Regions from separate parts of the Silvimonas soli genome, predicted to be linked through region 3. Evidence: predicted binding sites of a transcription regulator. Region 3 holds the regulator's gene; each other region holds the start of a gene.
What was found. Region 3 encodes FNR, which switches genes on or off when oxygen is low (the NO sensors DNR and NnrR bind a similar motif). Its sites were predicted from a motif close to TTGATNNNNATCAA; they were not measured.
Positions count from the first base shown of each region.

Region 1: the regulator FNR is predicted to act here: its motif matches at 4,623-4,636, upstream of N7220_RS18695 (bacteriohemerythrin).
Region 2: the regulator FNR is predicted to act here: its motif matches at 3,672-3,685, upstream of pflB (formate C-acetyltransferase).

Region 1 covers NZ_CP106736.1:4,069,552-4,076,779, reverse strand. Annotated here, with positions in the region: gene N7220_RS18710 (GGDEF domain-containing protein) at 1-208, opposite strand, end outside; gene N7220_RS18705 (hypothetical protein) at 348-1,757, opposite strand; gene N7220_RS18700 (extracellular solute-binding protein) at 1,951-4,284, opposite strand; gene N7220_RS18695 (bacteriohemerythrin) at 4,673-5,158, shown strand; gene N7220_RS18690 (I78 family peptidase inhibitor) at 5,181-5,483, opposite strand; gene N7220_RS18685 (hypothetical protein) at 5,935-6,771, opposite strand; gene N7220_RS18680 (hypothetical protein) at 7,132-7,228, opposite strand, start outside.
Region 2 covers NZ_CP106736.1:4,358,009-4,365,236, reverse strand. Annotated here, with positions in the region: gene N7220_RS20005 (PAS domain S-box protein) at 1-1,836, shown strand, start outside; gene N7220_RS20000 (peptide chain release factor 3) at 1,893-3,485, shown strand; gene pflB (formate C-acetyltransferase) at 3,849-6,164, shown strand; partial or broken gene N7220_RS19990 (glycine radical domain-containing protein) at 6,244-6,414, shown strand; gene pflA (pyruvate formate-lyase-activating protein) at 6,580-7,228, shown strand, end outside.
Region 3 covers NZ_CP106736.1:252,834-260,061, reverse strand. Annotated here, with positions in the region: gene dnaE (DNA polymerase III subunit alpha) at 1-1,202, opposite strand, end outside; gene N7220_RS01120 (YjfB family protein) at 1,361-1,540, shown strand; gene N7220_RS01115 (phasin family protein) at 1,722-2,276, shown strand; gene N7220_RS01110 (hypothetical protein) at 2,396-3,022, opposite strand; gene fnr (fumarate/nitrate reduction transcriptional regulator Fnr) at 3,117-3,863, opposite strand; gene hemN (oxygen-independent coproporphyrinogen III oxidase) at 4,081-5,478, shown strand; gene N7220_RS01095 (sulfite exporter TauE/SafE family protein) at 5,503-6,246, shown strand; gene N7220_RS01090 (response regulator) at 6,327-6,695, shown strand; gene N7220_RS01085 (hypothetical protein) at 6,692-7,228, shown strand, end outside.

The DNA.
Region 1 (7,228 bases), 690 kb from region 3:
CGTGGGTTTGCAGAATCACCGCCGGTTTGACTTGCCCAATCAACGCCAGCATCTGCTCTGGCTCATGGCAGGTATGCACGGTGATGTCCGTTTCCGTCGCCAGCGCCTGACTGATAGCCTCGCCTCGCTTGGCGGCGGGGTCCAGCAGTAACACCACAATGCTCGTTGGAGCGTGCCTGGAGGGGTAATCATGAGCTTGCTGATTCATGGGGTTATTCCGCCGCTCGTTACTGCGTTGTCTGGGTAAAAAGCATTTATCCAGCATAGTGCATGGTGAGCCAACTCAGGTTTGCACTAGCCACAAAACCATGAAAACGGTTGGCGCTCTTGCGCGACTGCGCCCTCCGCTAACCGCCAGCGGCTCTGGTCACTGCTTCGATCAGGCCGGTGGCTTGTTCAACAATACTGTCGCGATAAGACTCAAACATCGCATCGGTGAGTTTGTCATCGTCGCCCGGCGCAAACACCGTCATCACCGGCACATGTAAATGTCCGGCAGCAATCGTCGGGGCAAGCGTGTCGCGCAACAAGGTATTGCGATAGCCGCTTTCGTTGGACAAATAATTGCCGCCTCCCCCGCTGTGCGCACACGCGTTGGCGAGCGGCGCAACCGGTGCGGTCGGTGGCGGATAGCTGGCTGGCGGTGGCGTATTGAAGTCCTGCGTTCCCAGCGCATTGCAATCGGCAAACACAGTGAAGTTGGTATGCCAGATCACCGGATAGCCGCCCTTTTGCCCGGTACTTGCATTGATCACTTGTGCGCCGCTGCGAGCGTTGATCATGGCAGCTACCGGCAGTGTGGTTTCGATAAACTGCGCCGGTTTGCGCGGGTTCCATGGCAATGGGTCGTAACCTAGCACGTCGGCGGGCGGATAAATATCGGCATCTGGCGCAGACGGCAAGCGCGCAGAGAGGGTTACGCCTTCGTTATCGGGAAAGTTGGTAGCGTGATAACGACCATGCCAGTTTTCGATCCAGAACACGCCTTTGCCGCCTTGACTGAGCGTGAGCGATGCCTGCACGTGATCCGGTCCGGTAAAGAATGGCGCCAGCGTGTGTTCCTGCATGCCTTTGCGGAACGGGCCGTAACTGACTGGCAACAGATAGGTCTGGATGATCGCCACGCGGCCATCGGGCAAATTGAAGCGTCGGCCATTGAGCGCCAGTGCAATCGCCCCGGACGGATTGCCAATGCGGATGTGCGTATCGGGATGCGCCGCACCGGGAGTTCCCAATGTGAACGGATCAAAGCCACTGAGAATGATGCGTTTGAAACCCGGGCCGGACGGAAACTGCATCGACAACTGCCCGCGCGAGGCACGTTCCAGCGTCCATTGCAATTGTTCGCGCTGGGCGTCGCTCAGGGCAAACGCCGGTTGCCATTGGCGCAACGCCAGCGTCATTTTCAGCCGCGCCCAATACAGCATGCGATCATCGCTACGCGGCAAATCGCCGGTCACATGCACACCCTGCACCCGATCTACCGCGGCTTGCCACAGCGCTATGCCGGAGGCTTTGACCAGCGCGTTGGCAGCGTCAAAGGAAGTCACTTTGCCCGAGTCACACAGGCGTTGGGCAAATTGCAGGCCAAATTGGGTAAAACCGGACGCGGCCAATATCTGCTCGGCAAACGGCGTTCCGCCCGCGACCAGCACATTGCCCAGGCGCTGCTCCTCATACGACGGCGTGACCGCGTTATTCAGGCAGGGCTGAGCAGAAGTATCGGCTGCAGCAGCCAAGCATAACCCGCTCAGCATATTGCCGATCAAACACACAACGGACAAAAGTTTGAAACGTAGCGTCATCAGCGGCGTTTACCCAGAGGATTAATGGTGGGTTGGTGGCAATTGCCAATCCAGACATTCAGAACCGCAGATACGACAAGGCGCCGGGTTTTCACGCCAGCGCCTCCAGTATTGCTCTCTATCAATTCATCAACATGGCGGCCACTTACCGGTTCACCGCAGCAGCCAGACGCCGCGCACCATCGGCCGGAGTCATGTTGTCGTTGCTCCAGAATTCGGCCACCGCTTCGATCAGCGCCTTTTTCTGATCATCCTGCACGGCCATATTGTGTGCCCATGATGGTACGAGCACGTTGCGGCTGGCAGCCTGGCTAAAGTCGCGCGAAGAAGCGCGGCCATAGGCATCCAGCTTGTTGGTATCGACATCGGTACGCGCCGGAATACTGCCCTTGTGCTTGTTGTAGGCCAACTGCCCTTCGTGGCTCACCAGCAGACGAGCAAAGTCCAGCTGCGCTTTACGACGCACCGGCTCGTCCTGGCGGAAGAAGGTCAGCGTATCGGCAGCAAAACTGTATTCACCGTTCACCGTTGGCGCAGCCCAGAACAGATAATCCTCGCCTGGACGGCGGTTGGCTTCATCCAGTTCACCCTTCACCCAGTCGCCCATCAACTGCATGGCGGCACGACCGTTGATCACGTCCATGGTCGCCAGATTCCACTCACGGCCCACCGAATCCGGTGTGCAATAGCGCTTGAGACGGCGGAAAGTTTCCAGCGCGCGCGCCATTTGCGGGCCAGACAAAGCGCTGGCATCGAGCTTGCTGAATGCCTGCAGATAAAACTGCGCGCCGCACAAACCCAGCACGACGGATTCAAACAGCGTGGCTACTTGCCACTTCACTTCGCTGTGCGCCAGCGGGGTGATCCCGGCGGCCATCAGCTTGTCACACAGCACGAAGAAATCATCCCAACTGGTCGGCGCTTGGGTCACACCCACGCGCTTGACCAGGCTGGAGTTCACCCACAGCACGTTCACGCGGGCCACGCCCAGCGGCACGGCCACATATTTGCCTTCGGCCTGCATCATGCGATCCAGCACGCTCGGCAGAATGCGGTTCCAGCCTTGTTCGCTGGCCACTTCATCCAGATCAGCCAGCACACCTTTGCCTGCCCAGTTCTGGATCTTCACCCCGCCAAACGCAGCGGCGGTCGGCAACTTGCCTTTTTCAACGGCAGTTTTGAGCATGCCCGGCACATCTTTACCACTGTGCATATCGGCCCAGTGGTGACCCATCTGGTTCAGGCGCATCTTGATTTCCGCCACCGCGCGCGCACCGCTGGAGGCAAACCAGCCGTGCAGCACTTCAATGTCTTCAAGGCGGAAACGGCCCACCACCGACATCAGATCGCGCGCGCGTTTATCCAGACCTTCCAGCGCGCGACGCGCTTGCTGCAGGGCGGAATCTGACGCCTGACTCATCACGTTGATTTGCTCGGACGAGCGCGCCATGGTGGTCGTGGCGGAAGTTTGTTCTTGCGTGGCATCGGCAATGCCGCGCACCACTTCGGCCATGTGCTGCATGCGCGTGCCTATTTCCAGCATGTGTTCGCGCGCGACATCGGCTTTCTCGACACTGCCGGTGACCTGGCCGCTGGCGGTAGACATGCTGTCCACGGCATTGCGCGTGTCTTTGTTGACCGAATCGATCAGCTTGGCGATTTCCAGCGTGGCGTTAGCCGTGCGCTCGGCCAGCTTGCGCACTTCATCGGCCACCACGGCAAAACCACGGCCTTGTTCACCGGCACGGGCAGCTTCAATAGCTGCGTTCAATGCCAGCAAATTGGTTTGTTCGGCGATGTCTTTGATCACCACCACGATGGTGCCGATCTTTTGCGAATTCTTGCCGAGGTCACCCATGGTGACGCCCAGTTGCTCCATGGATTTCGCCATGGTCGAGACTTCATCCGACACCCTCAGCACCGCTTCGGCACTGTGGTTTGAGAGGTCAGTGGTTTCTTTCACCACGTGATCGACGTCGATAGCGTTATCGGCAATCTGGTTGATGCTGACAGTGATTTCTTCCACCGCAGCCGCCGAGGCCGAGGCAAAGTCACTCTGCACGTGAGCATCTTTCACCAGTTGCGCGGTCACGCCAGTCAGCTCTTTCAGTCCCAGCGAGAGGCTTTCCATATCACGCTGGACTTCGCGGAAGGTGACTTGCAGATCAGCCACAAAATGGTTGAACGCATTGGCGATATCGGCTAGTTCTGGCGCGCCTTTGGCAGGCAGGCGCATGTTCAGGTCGCCGCCCTTTTCCACCAGTTGGGTTAGCGCGGTGCGCATCTGGTTGAGCGGACGCAAGGTCCAGGCTGTTGCTGCGTACACCCCGGCCAGTACTGCGGCCAGCGTGATCAGGGCGATCAGCACAATGGCGCCAGCACCGGTCAAGCCCAGGCTGGCAATGAGGGTCCAGGCGATGAAAAAGCCGACGAGGTTAAGCACCCCAACGTACAGCAGGAGGCGATTCTGGATAGACATGACGGGCACCGGTTGATTTTGATTCCACACTGAGAACAACTTATATACAGCTCTTTTTATTGCTGAAACCATATATGGAACTGTTTCAAAATGCCATCTGATTTTCGATACAGAGGCAACAAACTTACTAAAACAATCTTGCTTGTCGCTTTTATGGCCTTTTTCGCTGAAATTACTTTCACAAATAGAAAGGATTATTTCCTACACCTTACCCTCACCACTTCCTCTTTTTGCAGCAGAGCCTGTCCTGGCTGACTCGCATCCCGCGCGCCATCGCAGCTGATTTCTCGTAATGATGACTGGACGCTTGGTAGTTTCCGCAATGTCTCCGCCACACTTTGACCAAGATCAAAGTCCTTTTAGCCTCACCTCCTCAGCATGAGCAGTCATGACAAATGAGAGTAAAAGTCACATGGAACCACTGGTGCAATGGCATGAAGGCTTGTCGGTAGGGATTCAGGAAATCGATGAACAACATAAAGTGCTGGTGAACCTGCTTAACGAACTACATGTCGCCATCCATCAACATCACGGGCGCGCTGCTTCTATTGCCACGCTGGAAAGGCTGGCCGACTACACCAAGATCCACTTCACCGTAGAAGAAAGCCTGATGCGTATCCTGGGCTACCCGGATTACGAGAACCACAAACAGCACCACGAAGTCTTGATTTCCGATCTGGAGTCCTTTCAGCAACGGGTAGCTGCAGGCGACGCCATTACCTTTGAACTGCTGCATTTTCTGCGCAACTGGCTTACCCACCACATTCAGGAAGGCGATCAGCGATATTCCAGCTTCTTTTTGCAGCGCGGCGCCCAACCCAAGTGGCAAAAGAAAAACTGGCTGGATCGCTTCTGGTCGGAGATAGCGGGCTAGCGCACGCCAGGCCGCAAGCGGTCTAAGCACACGCGGCCTTTTTGATTACACCGGCTTCGTCAACATCCAGATTCAAACGCTGCGTGTTGAAATCCATCGTGACCGCATCACCAGGTTTGATGACGCGCACCAGTTTTGAGGCGGATTGCTGACGCGCCATTTCGACCAGTTCGGGCGTGCTGGTCTTGCCGACCAGCGCCTGTACCGGCTCGGCATTGCAAGCACCGGGTGAAGCCATAGTCATGGCGTCGGGTTGACTGGCACTGCAACCGGCAAGCGCTACGGCCAGCAAAATCAAACAGAGAGATGGAAAAATTGAGTGCATGGCAGCTGCATGTGAGGACTTAAAACATCACCATAGCAGACGCGGCTGGTCTTGCCTGGTTGGGCCGTGTCCAAGCGGCGGGAAACGTCGTTCCGTTACTGTTTATTGAATGAAAAAGCGGACAAAAAACACGACGATTGAACGGCGTGAAAATGGCCAAACCTGACTTGAGTTCTGGCGTTGATCTTTGCGCTTCTTTATTACGCAATAACTTCAATTCCGCAATTTCAATCCACAGTTTTCGTTTACTGAAAATCAACTTTAATTGTAAACAACACACAATACCAAGCCGGCAAAGCCGACAATCTGCTTAGCGGACTGAAACACGCATATCGATAGCAAGGCACCAAAGCAAAAAGGTTCTACGCCTGCGAGGATCGAATCACAGCCGTAGACCCTTTCTAAATACCGGAACGGCAATGGCGTGGCGTCTGATTAGATGGAAAGTGGTTTATTCCACCGTCACCGCAGCCGCCATAACTTTAGGATATTTCCGGCTATTCACGTTGTAGCGCACGGTTTCATTGCCATGAAAATCGGAATTCGGCTGATAATAAACGCCGACCCCATCAACCATCAGGCCGAAGCATTCGGTAGAGCCGCTCGAATTATTGCGGATCGGGAAAGTCGCTTTACGTATTTCCACTTGCCCATGCTCTGGCACGCCCATCATCACCACTTCGGGTGGCGGACGGGAATGGCATTCTTTATCCCATTGCGCGTGTGTAGATAACAACAGCCATTGCCCAGCATGCCCGTGGCGGACCAGCGCGACTTCTATCGGGGCGGCCGGTCGTGCAGGCACCGCGCTCGCCGTGGTGGTGGCGCTGGGCGAACTCTGGGTGTTGCTTGTGTCTACATGGATAGCGGGGTTGGCGTTACCCATATTCACCACAATGCGGTCTGGGTAGTCGTAAGCAGAACCGTCGGCAGTATCAATTGCGGCGCCGATAATCCCGCCGATCAAGACATTGCCAAACACCATGGCTTTGGTAGATGACTCGACTTCCAGCTGGCCAGGTTCAACGCCTTCCTTCTCGCATTTGACTTTCAGATTGCCAAAAGAGCGATGCACCGCCACGGTAGCAGGTGTATACACCCACCACTCCCCTTTATTATTGGATAACAGGCAATGCGCATTGGCTACCTGGGTTTGGCCTTGCTGGGCGTCAATTGCAATGGTCTGATGCAAACCTGTTGTCACGGAGGCACAGCCACTTAATGCCAGAAACGCCAATACGCCGGACAAAGTCAGTACTGTTCTGACCGAATGCCATTGCTTAATCACTCTGCAATGAATACGCCCTAGCCCGGCGCTGCGTTTACAGGTATTGCCTCCCCGATTCAATGCTTTCACGCTTATCCCGATATAGTTATTTTTGAACGCCGCCATTCTTACTCATGCCACAAGCAAGAGATAGCGTCTTTTATGCGGGATCGTATGACTGTATCGGTTGTGCAACTGATTACGTGCAAAGCGGGAATAAGAGCGAATCCGGTTGCCGGAAAAGGTTAGATATCAATCCAAACCAATGCGGCAAGCAACTGCTAGCAAAACAAACAAAAAGCTGATCGACGCTGTATGGAGAACGGGAGTTAACCCGGTGGTTGCCTATCGCCCGGCAACGGGGTGAGGTGTCGTTAAAAGCTAATCCAGTAAATCATCGCGCCCGTTGCCGGCGATTTCAATCCCAGCTTCCAGCGCCACCAGCGCGGCTTCTTCTTCAGTGTCATAGACTTTGCTG
Region 2 (7,228 bases), 400 kb from region 3:
TTTGTGCGTTACGCCAACCGGGCGGCCTCAACCACCACAGGCTACCGCCACGACGAACTGCTCAAGCTACGTTTTCTTGATCTCTATCCACACATTACCGACCCGCAATGGCAGGAATTCTGGCAGCGTCTGCGACTCGAAAAACGGATGGTCCACATTACGCATCAGCGTAATCAGGAAGGCGCGCTGCAGCCTGTTGAAATCACTTTCAATTACGTGGAGTTCTTTCAGGAAGCGTATATCTGCAGCACGGTGCGCGATATCACCGAGCAACAAAACTCCGAACGCGAACTGCGGCGCCACCGCGACCACTTGCAAGATCTAGTGCTGGAACGCACGGCAGAAATCCGTACAGTGCTGGATGCCAGTCCGCTGGCCATCATGTTGTCGGTGCGCAATACCATTCGCCTGGTTAATCCGGCTTTTGAAATATTGTTCGGCTACGCCGCCAGCGACATCATTGGTCTGCCCACGCGGGTCATTCATGGGTCTGAGGCGCGTTACAACGAGCTAGCCACCACCATCTGGGCCCGCATCAATACCGGCGGTGTGTTTCGCGGCGAAATCGAATTGTTCCGCCGCGATCACTCAGGCTTCTGGGCCATGATGTACGCCAAAGCACTGGTGCCTGGCGACCCTGGCAAAGGCATGATCACGGTCATCGAAGATGTCACCGCCCAACGTATTGCCGCACAGGCGCTACGCCAGTCCGAGCGATTGAAACGCACCATTATTGATACCACGGCCGACGGTTTTATCCTGATCGATACCCATCGTCATATCGTCGATGTAAACCACGCCTTTTGCCAGGTGCTGGGCTTGCGGCGCGAAGACTTGATCGGCGAGCAGCCGCACACCATCTGGGGCGAGCCCGCACTGCAGATTTTCCCGGTGTCATTGGTCAACGATAGTGCCGGTGAAAACCGGTTGTCTGAGGTGACGCTGGTTGACGCCAATGGCGAGCGTCAGCCTTTCCTGGTGAGTTCGGCCGCCATTCTGGATGAGCAACACAACCTGGAATACGCCTTTGCGTTCCTGACCAATATCTCGCATCTGAAAGATATTGAACGCAAGCTGGTTGAAGCCAAAGATGCCGCGGAAGAAGCCAATATCTCCAAATCGGCCTTCCTCGCCAACATGTCGCATGAACTGCGCACGCCGATGCACGCAATTCTGAGTTTCTCGGAAATGGGCATTTCCAAGGCCAGTCGCGGTGAGCCAGGCGCGTTGGGGCGCTATTTTGAGCGCATTCATTCCAGCGGCAACCGCTTGCTGGTGCTGCTGAATGACTTGCTGGATATGTCCCGTCTTGAAGCCAACAAGATGCGCTACGACAAAACCCGGCACTGCCTGCAATTGGCAGTACAAGGCGCTGCCTCTGAAATTGCCCCGCTACTCAGCACGCTCAATCTGCGGCTGGATATTGAAGACGACAGCGAACCGCTCTACGCCGTATTTGACCAGGCGCGACTGATGCAGGTGGTGGTTAATCTGTTATCCAACGCTATCAAGTTCAGTCCGCCCGATAGCGTTATCGAAATCCGCTATCTGGAACAGGCGACGCTGGCATCAGGCGCCGCTGCGGTCGGTTTGACCGTGCGTGACCATGGACCCGGCATTCCGGAACACGAACTGGATGCCATCTTTGACAAGTTCATCCAGAGCGCGCGGGTACGGGCCGAGGCTGGCGGCACTGGTCTTGGGCTGGCAATCAGCAAGCAGATCATGGAAGACCACGGCGGCAGCGTGACCGCGTGCAACCACCCCGACGGAGGCGCGGTATTTACCGTACTGCTGCAAATGGAGCAACAACTGACGGCCAGCACCGTCGGTTAGCCGCCACCGACGCTTTGCCGTACAATTGCCGGTTTCGCTTTCAACTGCCCCAGACCATGCCCGATATTGCTCGCGAAGTTGCGCGCCGCCGTACCTTCGCCATCATTTCTCACCCCGATGCCGGTAAAACCACGCTGACTGAAAAACTGTTGCTGTTTTCAGGTGCGATTCAGCTCGCCGGTACCGTCAAGGGCAAGAAAGGCGGCAAGTTTGCCACTTCGGACTGGATGGATATCGAAAAGCAACGCGGTATTTCGGTTGCATCGTCGGTCATGCAGTTTGATTACCGCGATCACGTGGTCAATCTGCTCGACACTCCAGGCCACCAGGACTTCTCAGAAGATACCTATCGCGTGCTGACCGCTGTCGATTCAGCACTGATGGTGATTGACGCGGCCAAAGGCGTGGAAGAGCAAACCATCAAGTTACTGAACGTTTGCCGCTTGCGCCACACCCCGATCATCACGTTCATGAATAAATATGACCGTGAAGTGCGCGACAACCTGGAATTGCTGGATGAAGTCGAATCAGTCCTGAAGATTCGCTGCGCTCCGGTCACTTGGCCTATCGGCATGGGCAAGACTTTCCGCGGGGTGTATCACATCCTCAACGACCAGGTTTTGCTGTTCAAGTCGGGCGAAGGCCGCTCCAGTGACGCTGACGAGATTATTCAAGGCCTGGATAACCCACGCCTGGATGAGTTGTTTCCGCTGGAAATCGAACAAACCCGCATGGAACTGGATCTGGTGCGCGGCGCTTCGCACCCGTTTGATCTGGGCGAGTTCCTCTCCGGCAATCTGACGCCGGTGTTCTTTGGCTCGGCCATCAACAACTTTGGCGTGCGTGAAATTCTGAACGCACTGATTGACTGGGCCCCGGCTCCGGCAGAGCGTGATGCTACAGCGCGTGCAGTCTCGCCAACCGAAGAGAAGTTCTCTGCTTTTGTGTTCAAGATTCAGGCCAATATGGACCCGCGCCATCGCGACCGGATTGCGTTTCTGCGCGTTTGTTCTGGCCAATTTGAACGGGGCATGAAATTCAAGCACTTGCGCTTGGGCCGGGAAATCGCGGCTAATTCGGTGGTGACCTTTATGGCGCAAGGGCGTGAACAAGTCGAAGAAGCCTATGCTGGCGACATTATTGGTTTGCCCAACCACGGCAACATCCAGATTGGCGATTCGTTCTCTGAAGGCGAAGTGCTGGGCTTTACCGGCATTCCTTACTTTGCACCGGAAATGTTCCGCATCGTACGTATCCGCAACCCATTGAAAATCAAGCAATTGCAGAAAGGCTTGCAGCAACTGGGTGAAGAAGGCGCCGTGCAGGTATTCAAGCCACTGAATGGCTCGGATCTGATTTTGGGTGCCGTGGGCGTGCTGCAGTTTGAAGTGGTGGCTAGCCGGTTGGCCAACGAATACGGCGTTGATGCCATGTTTGAACCGGTGACCATCTATACCGCGCGATGGGCTTCGTGTGCTGATGCCAAACGCCTGGCCGAATTTGAACGGGCGCTCGAAAACAATCTGGCCCGTGACGCAGCCAATAGCCTGGCCTATCTGGCAACCAGCCGGGTCAACCTGGCATTGACTCAGGAACGCTGGCCCGAAATCGTGTTCCACGAAACGCGGGAACACGCCGTTACTCTTTAACGGCTCTGGTTGTAGCGCAATAAAAAAAGCACCGGCTATCCGGTGCTTTTTTTATTGCGCTTGCAATCTGCCGATTCTGTTCGAGCCTTAGAGGACACTTCCTGCAATTGTCTCTTCAACACCAGCAAAAACTACGAAATAAAACTACGAGAATATTCATTCTGCATCACATTCCCAGTCAAATTATTGACGCAGATCAATAAATTCCAGCTTCAATAAGCTCTTGATCTGTGTAGATATTTGCCAGGCTTTCCCCGTGGCGCGGTGCTATTCTAACTGCATCTAAGGCCCCTGAGGTGAACCCTTTGGGGGAGTAGTCTGAAGGTTTATGTCAAACAGACAGTCACCAAGGAGCATCAAACCATGAACGCACCGGAAGTTAATCTGCAGCTTGAAGCCTGGCGTGGTTTTACCGCTGGCGAGTGGCAGAAAAAAGTCGCTACCCGCGATTTTATCCAGGAAAATTATACCCCGTACGATGGTGATGACAGCTTCCTTGCCGGACCGACCGAACGCACCACCCAACTCTGGAACGAACTCTCCGTCCTGCTGAAAGAAGAACGCAAACGCGGCGTGCTGGAAGTCTCCGCTCAGGTTGGTTCTTCGATTACCTCGCACGGCCCAGGTTATATCAACAAAGATCTGGAAACCATTGTTGGTTTGCAAACCGATGCCCCGCTGCGCCGCGCCATCATGCCAAACGGCGGTCTGCGCATGGTGCAAAACTCCCTCAAAGCCTACCACTTTGAAGAGTCCCCGCTGATTACCGAAATCTTTACCAAATACCGTAAAGATCACAACATGGGCGTATTTGATGCCTATACCCCGGAAATCATGGCTTGCCGCAGTTCGGGCGTGATCACCGGTCTTCCTGACGCCTATGGACGTGGCCGTATTATCGGTGACTATCGCCGTGTGGCACTGTATGGCGTGGACTTCCTGATCGCGGATAAAAAACGTGAAAAGGCTGAACTGGATAACGTTCCGTTCACCGAAGAAGTCATTCGTCTGCGTGAAGAACTGTCGGAACAAATCAAGGCGCTGGCTGAACTCAAGCAAATGGGCAAGTCCTACGGCTTTGACCTGGCTCGTCCTGCTGCTACCGCGCAAGAAGCTGTGCAATGGCTGTATCTGAGCTATCTGGCTGCCGTGAAAGAACAAAACGGCGCAGCTATGTCTATCGGTCGTATCTCGACCTTCCTCGATATCTATATTGAGCGCGACATTAAAGAAGGCCGCATCACCGAAGCCGAAGCGCAAGAAATGATTGACCACATGGTCATGAAACTGCGGATCGTGCGTTTCCTGCGCACACCAGAGTACGACGAACTGTTCTCCGGCGATCCGACCTGGGTTACCGAATCGATTGGTGGCGTTGGCCTGGATGGTCGCCCTCTGGTCAGCAAGTGTAGCTTCCGTGTATTGCATACCCTGTACAACCTCGGGCCTGCACCAGAACCTAATCTGACTGTGTTGTGGTCAACTCAATTCCCGCAGGGCTTTAAAGAATTCTGCGCCAGGGTGTCGATTGATACCTCTGCCATCCAGTACGAAAACGACGATCTGATGCGCCCGCAATGGGGCGATGACTACGCAATTGCATGTTGCGTTTCGGCAATGGCCGTAGGCAAACAAATGCAGTTCTTTGGCGCTCGCGTCAACTTGGCTAAAGCCATGCTGTATGCCATCAATGGCGGCGTGGATGAAAAGAGCGGCAAAGTCGTGGCCAAGGGTTTTGAGCCAATCAAGAGTGATGTGCTGAGCTATGACGAACTCCTGCCCAAGTACGACCTGATGCTCGACTGGCTGGCCAAGACTTACGTCACGGCGCTCAATTGCATCCACTATATGCATGATAAATATGCATACGAACGCATCGAAATGGCCCTGCATGACCGCGATATCCTGCGCACCATGGCATGTGGTATCGCCGGTTTGTCAGTCGCAGCGGACTCGCTGTCGGCCGTGAAGCACGCCAAGGTTCACGTTATCCGTAATGAAAACGGTCTGGCTGTCGATTACAAGATCGAAGGCACCTACCCTGCATACGGCAATAACGACGACCGTGTCGATGACATCGCGGTATGGCTGACCGAATCGTTCATGAAGAAGATCAAAGCCCAACCGGCCTTCTACCGTAACGCCACGCCAACCCAGTCCGTACTGACCATTACCTCTAACGTGGTTTATGGCAAGAAGACCGGTAACACGCCAGATGGTCGCCGTTCAGGTGCACCGTTCTCACCGGGTGCCAACCCAATGAATGGTCGGGATGAAAACGGCTTTATCGCTGCGGGCTTCTCAGTTTCGAAGATTCCATACGAAGCTGCGCTGGATGGTATTTCATGGACAGCCTCGATGACACCGGACTCGCTGGGTCACAACCCGCAAGACCGTATCAAGACTCTGGCTGCCTCGATTGACGGTCTGTTTGGCCCGCACGGTGAAGGTGGTGGTTCGGCTTGTGCTGCAACTGAAGCCGTTGAAACTGCCATGGACAAGCTGTTCCATCTGAACATGAATGTGATGAATCGCGACACCCTGATGGATGCGATGGAGCACCCGGAAAACTACCCACAACTGACCGTGCGTGTTTCTGGTTATGCCGTCAATTTTGTGAAGCTGACCCGCGAGCAACAAATGGACGTGATTAACCGCACGTTCCACGATCGGGTTTAAACCAGCAAGAGGGATGTCCGGAGTTTTACTCCGGCATCCCGGTAACAAGGATTTCGAAATGGCTCAGAATCAATTGTTTCACCTGAACATGAATGTGTTGAATCGGGACACTCTGCTGGACGCAATGGAAAATCCAGACAAATACCCGCAACTGACAATTCGTGTGTCCGGCTATGCCGTGAATTTCGTCAAGCTCACGCGTGAGCAGCAGCTGGACGTGATCAACCGCACTTTCCACGCAACGGTATAACCGTAGCGCGTCAGCCTTACCGCTGACCCATCAAATCGCGGACCGGTATGGCATTTGCCCCCGGTCCGTTTTATATATGCTTTATCGCCTGCTGGTTTTGCCAGTCGGCCCCAGTTGGCCCTTGGGCAAACCCATAAAAATCAGAATTTGCACCCCGGAGATCACATGGAAACCATCGAACTGAAAAAGGTCGGCGAGATCGCCCCTGCCGCTTACGATGCGCAGGGCCGCCAGGTTGGCTTTGTGCATTCCATCGAGACCGGCGCTGCGGTCGATGGTCCGGGTATGCGCTTTGCCCTATTTGTGAGTGGCTGTCAGTTCCGCTGCCTGTACTGCCATAACCCGGATACCTGGAAGCTGCATAACGGCAAGGTCTACACAGTCGATGATGTCATTGCGGAGATCGGCAAATACGCCAGTTTCTTGCGTGTGGCCGGTGGCCTGACCATTTCCGGTGGCGAGCCGATGATGCAAGCCCATTTTACCGGTGAAATCTTCCGTCGCGCCAAACACGAACTGAAACTGCATACTGCGCTCGACACCCAAGGCTTCCTGTCTGGCAACCTGCCAGATGAGTGGTTTGAACCTATTGACCTGGTGCTGCTGGATATCAAGGAATTCAACAACGAGCGGCATGAGCGTCTTACCGGAAAACCGGTCGAACCCAGTTTGCTGTTCGCCAAACGTTTAGCCGCCATGAAAAAGCCGGTTTGGCTGCGCTACGTGCTAGTGCACGGTTTTTCGGACTTCGAAGACGATGTGGAAGGTCTTGCCACTTTCGTGGCCAGCCTGGGCAATGTCGAGAGAGTAGAAG
Region 3 (7,228 bases):
ATGGAAACCCGTTCCGGGTTCAAAAAGCGCTCGAACAGCAGGGCGTAGGCGGTGGGATCGATGTCCGTAATACCCAGCGAATACGCCACCAATGAACCCGCGCCCGAACCCCGGCCTGGCCCCACCGGGCAGCCGTTTTGCTTGGCCCAGATAATAAAGTCGGCCACGATCAGGAAGTAGCCCGGAAAACCCATCTGGATGATGGTATCGGTCTCAAACTTCAGCCGTTCCTGGTAACGCGGGCGTTCGGCATCGCGCTGGGCCTGATCCGGATACAGCTGCGCCAGTCGCATCTCCAGGCCTTCTTTGGCCTGATGCACCAGGAAGTCATCCAGCGTCATGCCTTCCGGAGTAGGGAACAGCGGCAAGAAATTTTTGCCCAGCACGATATTGATATTGCAGCGCTGAGCGATGGTAATGGTGTTGGCCAGCGCTTCCGGAATATCGCTGAATAACTCCTGCATTTGAGCAGGTGTTTTGAAATACTGCTCTTCAGTAAAATTACGCGGGCGGCGTTTGTCGGAGACGACGTAGCCTTCCGCAATGCAAGTCCGGGCTTCGTGCGCCTTGAAATCGTCCGGTGCCATAAACTGGATGGCATGGGTTGCGACGACGGGCAAATCCAGTTCGGAGGCAAGATCAAGATGGCCTTGCACGGAGACTTCGCACTCTGGCTTGCCAGTGCGTTGCAGTTCCAGGTAAAACGCATTTGGAAAGCGAGCGTGCCACCATTGCGCCAACTCTCTGGCACCTTCCAGATTGCCATTCAGCAAGGCTTGGCCGATTTCGCCCTGATGGGCGCCAGACAGACACAGCAAACCGCTGTTGTCGCCTTCATCCAGCCACGCTTTTTTAAGCTCAGCCCGTCCGCGATACTGGTTTTCCAGATAGGCCCGCGTCAGCAACTCGCACAAGCGCCCGTAACCACCGCGATCGCGCGCAACGAACAGCACGCGGGTCGGTTTGTCGCGGTCTTCTTCGTTTTCGATCCATGTATCCAGCGCCACAATGGGCTTGAGACCGGCGCTGCGGCAGGACTTATACAACTTGACCATGCCAAACAGGTTCATCAGATCCGATACGGCAACAGCGGGCATGCCTAACGCTTTGGCATGACTTACCGCGTCGTCAATGCGCACGATGCCGTCGGTCACAGAGAATTCGGAGTGCAGGCGGAGATGGATAAATGCAGGGGTATTCATAGCGCCGATTCTATCACCCCTCGCCGTGCCAGGCATGCCCCGAGGAGTGCGCGTGTGGGATCCCTCTGGCTTGCTCGGTGGCCAAAGTTACGTTATGTTGTTGATATCAATGGGAGTGTTTTATGGATTCCGCATCTTCTGCATCAACGGCAAGCAGCTTGCTAAATTCTCTGGTTCTGCAACCCGCAGCGACCAACGTGGCTGTTGGCGTCGGGGTAATGAAAAAAGCCAACGACGCGCAGGCCTCGGCAGCGCTGAGCTTGCTGCAGGCATTACCGCCGGTGCCGCAATATAACAACCCGACTAATCTGGGCAACGCGGTAGATACCAAGGCGTAATGGGGAGTCTCCCCGCGCGTGAGTTGGTGGTTCAGCCACCGGATTAAAAATACGACCTGAGGGTCGTTTTTTTTCGTCTGAAGATTATTTTGTGCGCCGCACAAATATTGCATTGACATGTATCGGCGTTCTGCCACAATGCTTCCAGATGTTGCGTTGCACAAATCCTAAAGGAAAGATCATGACGTTTGGTTCCAACCGTTTTGCCGAAGAGTTTTCCCGCGCTCAACAAGTCGGGATCGAGCGGTCCTTGAATTACGCACAGACCTTTCTGGCCGGTGCGGAGCGTTTGTGGGGCGTGCAGCTGGGCTTTGCCAAGACTGTGGCTGCCGATAACGTTGAGGCGATCAAAGCCTTCTCGCAGACCAAAGATGTGCAGGGTGCTTTGGCATTACAGCGTGGCCTGGTCGAGCCGCTAATTGAAAAAGCCACTGCCGCATGGCGTGAATCCATTGGCATTGCGCAAGCAACCCAACAGGCCTTGAGCGAATTGGTCGAACAGCAAGTCAAAAAATCTGGCGATGAGGTGCTTTCCGGATTTGACGCATTCGCTGATCAAGCGCCCGCCGGTGCCGAAGGCATCAAAGTGTTGCGCAATGGCGTAGCGGCTTCGCTGGACGCTTATGGCACAACAGTAGCCGCTGCGCGCAAGCAGAGCGAAGAGTGGGTTGCCACTGTAGTACAGAATGTGACTAAAGCAGCGCCTGCGGCGAACGGTCGTCGCAAAGCTGCTTGAGCAAATGTTTTAACGTTTCAAAGCGCATATCTGCCGATTGCGATTATGGCCCTCTGACGAGGGCCATTTTTTTTGCCAACGCACCACCGATACTGGCTTAGCCTTGTGCTGTTGAAGTGTCAGGACGCGGTTGCGGCGGACGGGCTTGGGACGACTGGGAGTATCAGCAGCCACTGTGCTAGCTCCCTCGCCAGTGCATTAGAGCTACCTTGGAGCAAGAGGCCACTTTGCGCGGCGTGCCATGGAGTGAACGGCTCGGTGTCGAGGGCCAGGTAATCCCGCGCCTCTCGCTGCAGCTTCTCAAAACCGCCGTGAACCAGGTATTGCCAAGACTGCAGATCAAACGGCGTGCTGCCGGGTTGCTGCAACGCGCGCTGTAACCACAACCAGACCTCTCCAGACTGCATTAGGCAGGCACCGCTTGTGGTCTGCAAAAACGCGCCAGCCCCGGGGCCGCCTGCGTGAAGCCATGCGTTGGGCAGGGCTGGCGACAACGCTGCAATGATGGGTTCGGCTATTGCAAGGTCACTGTGCTTTGCACCGACAGCGAGCATCCAGCCGTAGATTTGCCCGAGGGGGTTTTGCAAGTTGCCGGCTATATCCAGCAGATGCCAGCCCTGTGCATCGGCTTGGCTTTTCCATGCCAGATATTCCGCGAGCCCTTGCGGGTTCACCAACACCAACGTGCTGTCGGGGGTGGGTGCAGGCGGCAAAGCAGTTGGAGTTTCTGCCGGAAATACCGGCACCCCCAATCCTGATCGCGCCAGGCGGCCAAGGATGGAGGATGCGAGCGCCGCTGGGGCAACCAGGCAAACTTGCGTGAGCATTGGAATCAGGCAGTCAATTGCTTTGACAGTTGTTCATCAATTGTTTCAAGCCTTCGGTGTCTTTCAGTTCGATGAGCCTGTTCTGTACTCGAATCAGACCATTGTCCTGGAAGCGCGATAAGGTTCTGCTTACCGTTTCCAGCTTCAGGCCGAGGTAGCTGCCGATTTCTTCGCGCGTCATGCGCAGATGAAAGCTGCTGTGCGAATAGCCACGTAAGGCAAAGCGCTGCGAGAGATTGAGCAAGAACGCAGCAATCCGTTCCTCTGCCTTCATATTGCCCAACAGCAGCATTACGCCATGATCGCGGACGATTTCGCGGCTCATCATCTTGTAAAGATGGCGTTGCAGGTTGGGAATACGGCGCGACATGGATTCGATTTCAGCAAAGGGCAGTTCGCATACTTCGCTATCTTCCAACGCAACTGCGTCACAAGTGTGATGGTCGGTGCTGATTGCATCCATGCCCATCAACTCACCATTCATGTGAAAACCGGTCACTTGTTCGCGACCATCTTCAGAAACGATGCTGGTTTTGAAGAAGCCGAGGCGCACTGCATAGAGTGCATGGAACGGCTCACCGGCACGGTAGAGTGCTTCGCCGCGCTTGATGGGGCGGCCCTGGCTGACCAATTGATCAACTTGTCGCATTTCTTCGGGCGACAAGCCAATGGGCAGACACAGTTCACGCAAACTGCAATTTGAGCAGGCGTGCCGCAGTTGCTTGAGGCCGGTTTCGCGTAACTGAATTGGTGACAGCATGATGTTGTTCCACTATGACTTGAAATTTTTACGCCATTGCAGCGGCACCCTTACACAATCCTGTGTGCCGCTTCATCGAATTCTGTGCCGCTTATTGAGCCAGGTCACGTATCCTCGCAGTAGATGCTAGCATCATGCGAGTCGTATTGATTTGGATCAAGTAACTATGTCCCAGATGTAGGCAAAATCTTTACCCTGTGTTTTAGGGGTAGGACAAATGCATACAACACCGTTGATCCAGCAGGTCGAATTCGATCGATCTCTTGTCGAGCGCTACGATGGCAAAGGCCCTCGCTACACGTCTTATCCCACCGCAGACCGATTTGCCGAGCTTGAAACTGCCGATTATCGCGAGATGCTGTTGCATTCGCGTGTAGGTGAGGCGGACAAGCCTGCTTCTTTATATTTTCATCTGCCGTTTTGCAATACGATTTGCTATTACTGCGCTTGCAATAAAGTGATTACCAAAGATGAATCACAGGCAGTTAAATATACAGAGTATCTACAAAAAGAAATACAGCTTCACGTAAATATATTGCCATACCGAATGAAGGTTGGCCAGATCCACTTTGGGGGTGGTACACCGACTTTTTTGCCGGAAACCCAACTAGCCACTTTAATGCGCGCAATTAATGATAATTTCGACATTCTGACGGATGGCGAATATTCAATCGAAATTGATCCGCGCAAACTTGAATTATCAAAAATAGCGTTGCTGGCTGAAACGGGTTTTAACCGGGTGAGTGTTGGCGTTCAGGACTTTGACGAGAAAGTGCAGCGCGCCGTTAACCGGATTCAGAGTGAAGAGCAGACCCGCAAGGTGATTGACGCCGCGCGCGCTTCCGGGTTTCGTTCAGTCAGTATCGACTTGATCTATGGCCTGCCGTTCCAGTCTGTAGCTAGTGTCATGCAAACCATCGACCGGGTGCTGGACATCCATCCAGACCGCATTGCGCTTTATAATTATGCCCATTTGCCTGAGCGCTTCAAGCCGCAACGACGCATTGATACGGCCGCATTGCCCGACTCATCGGCCAAGCTGGATATACTGCATGCAGCCATCGACAAATTGACTGCCGCTGGTTACGTTTATATCGGCATGGATCACTTTGCATTGCCGGATGATGATCTTTCCATTGCCCAGCGCCGTGGTACTTTGCAGCGTAATTTCCAGGGTTATTCAACTTACGCGGAATCTGATTTGCTGGCATTTGGTGTATCCGGAATTGGTAAGGTTGGGGCCGGGTATTTTCAGAATTCAAAAAATATCGATGAGTATTACGAGATGCTCGATCGTAATCAATTGCCAATTGAGCGCGGGTATATTTTGAATATGGATGACTTGCTGCGCCGTTCGGTAATTCACGGATTAATGTGTCGCTTTAACCTCAATTTTGGACAGATTGAAACCGCCTGGTTACTGGATTTCAAAACCTACTTCGCCCCCGAAATGGGGCGGCTGTCACAGATGGAGCAGGACGGCTTGTTGCAGTTGAGCGAAGAGGGCATTGAGGTCACGCCTAAAGGACGCATGCTGATCCGTTCCATTGCGATGGTGTTCGACCGTCATCTGCGCGAGAAGACCACCGCAGCGAGCTATTCGCGCCTGGTTTAAGGTAAGCTCAGACCGGCATGCGGCGTGCAACGCGCCGTGGCGGCTGGCCTTGAGGCCGCCGCAGATTGTTTTCTTTGCCAGGGTTCTGATTTGCACGATTTTGACCTTCTTGCTTTTTTCGTGGCCGGCCTGCTGGGCGGTGGTCACTGCTTTGGTATGTGCGGCGGGGTGGTTGCTGCATTCAGCCTGCAGTTGCCGCCAGGTCCGCGCTTGCGTTATCACCTCGGTTTTAATCTGGGCCGGATTGGCGGTTACGCGCTGATCGGGGCTTTGGTCGGTGCCATTGGTTCGTTGCCGGCGCTTGTTTCGCTGCAGTCGATCAAGGTAGTCCTGTTTGTACTGGCCAACCTGCTATTGATTGCGGTGGGCTTGTATCTGGCTGGATGGTCGACCTGGGTGACTCGGCTGGAAACCGTTGGTCGGCCCGTCTGGCGAAAAATTCAGCCCTTACTGGCGCGTCGCTTGCCTGTCAGGCACTGGCGAGACACGTTTATTATCGGTGGCCTATGGGGCTGGTTGCCTTGCGGCTTGGTCTACACCGCAAGCTTGTCAGCTTTGGCTAGCGGCAGTGTCGTTCGAGGGGCCCTGATAATGCTTGCCTTTGGGCTGGGAACACTGCCAAACCTGTTGTTGATTGGCCAGGCGGCGGGGCGTGCAAACCTTCTGTTGCGCAAGCCTTTGGTCAGGCTTGTGGCAGGATTGTTATTTGTGTCGTTTGGTATCTGGCGCCTGGTTTCACTGCTGCTATTTAGTCATATAGTCCTTTGACAGACTATTCAGTGCAACGTAACTGAACTAAAATCTGTCAGCTTATGCCTTTAGCATCGTTGAATAGGTCAAAACCCAGCATGCCCACGCCGATCCTCGTTGTCGACGATTCCACTATCGCACGCAAAATGCTGATCAAAGCGTTGCCGCCGCAATGGGATGTGGAAATCACCCAGGCCAGCAATGGTCTCGAAGCGCTTGAAGCTTACAAAAATGGAAAGGCTGATGTGATGTTTCTTGACCTGACCATGCCAGATCTGGATGGTTATGGCGTCCTGGAAACGCTGCAGAAAGAAGGCCTGAACTCTTTCGTGATCGTCGTTACCGCCGACGTACAGACCCTCGCTCGCGAGCGTGTACGGGCGCTGGGCGCGGCTGCTTTCGTGAAAAAGCCTGTCGATCCGGTTAGCATTGAGGCTGTTCTGCGCGAGTACGGGATCAACCTATGACTGCGATTGCTTTGAACGAAGACCAGCGCGATGCGCTGCAGGAAGTAACCAACATCGCCATGGGCAGGGCGGGAGCTTTGCTGGCACAAATCATGGGCGGGTTTGTGCATTTGTCGGTGCCGGGGATTTGCCTTGCGGATGCGAGCAATATCTCCGAAACCATTGCTAACACCGTCGGGCGTGAGCTGGCCGTTACCGCAGTGCGCCAGTCTTTCAGCGGCATGTTGCGTGGCGAAGCCGTGGTGATCTACGACGAGCGTGGCTGTCGCAACCTGGCTGATCTCATGGGCTACGAAGACGAGATCGGCGCCTCCACCGAACGTGAGTTGCTGCTTGATGTCGGCAATGTGCTGGTCGGCGCATGTTTGAACGGCATTGCCGATCTACTGTTGTCGCCACTTTCATATTCGCCACCTACGCTGATTGCCGAAAACGCCGAGGTTGACCGACTGATTAACCCCGAGCAATTGACGTGGGATTGCGCCTTGCTGATTCAGGTGCGCTTCACCCTGGAAATTCGCGATTTCACCTGC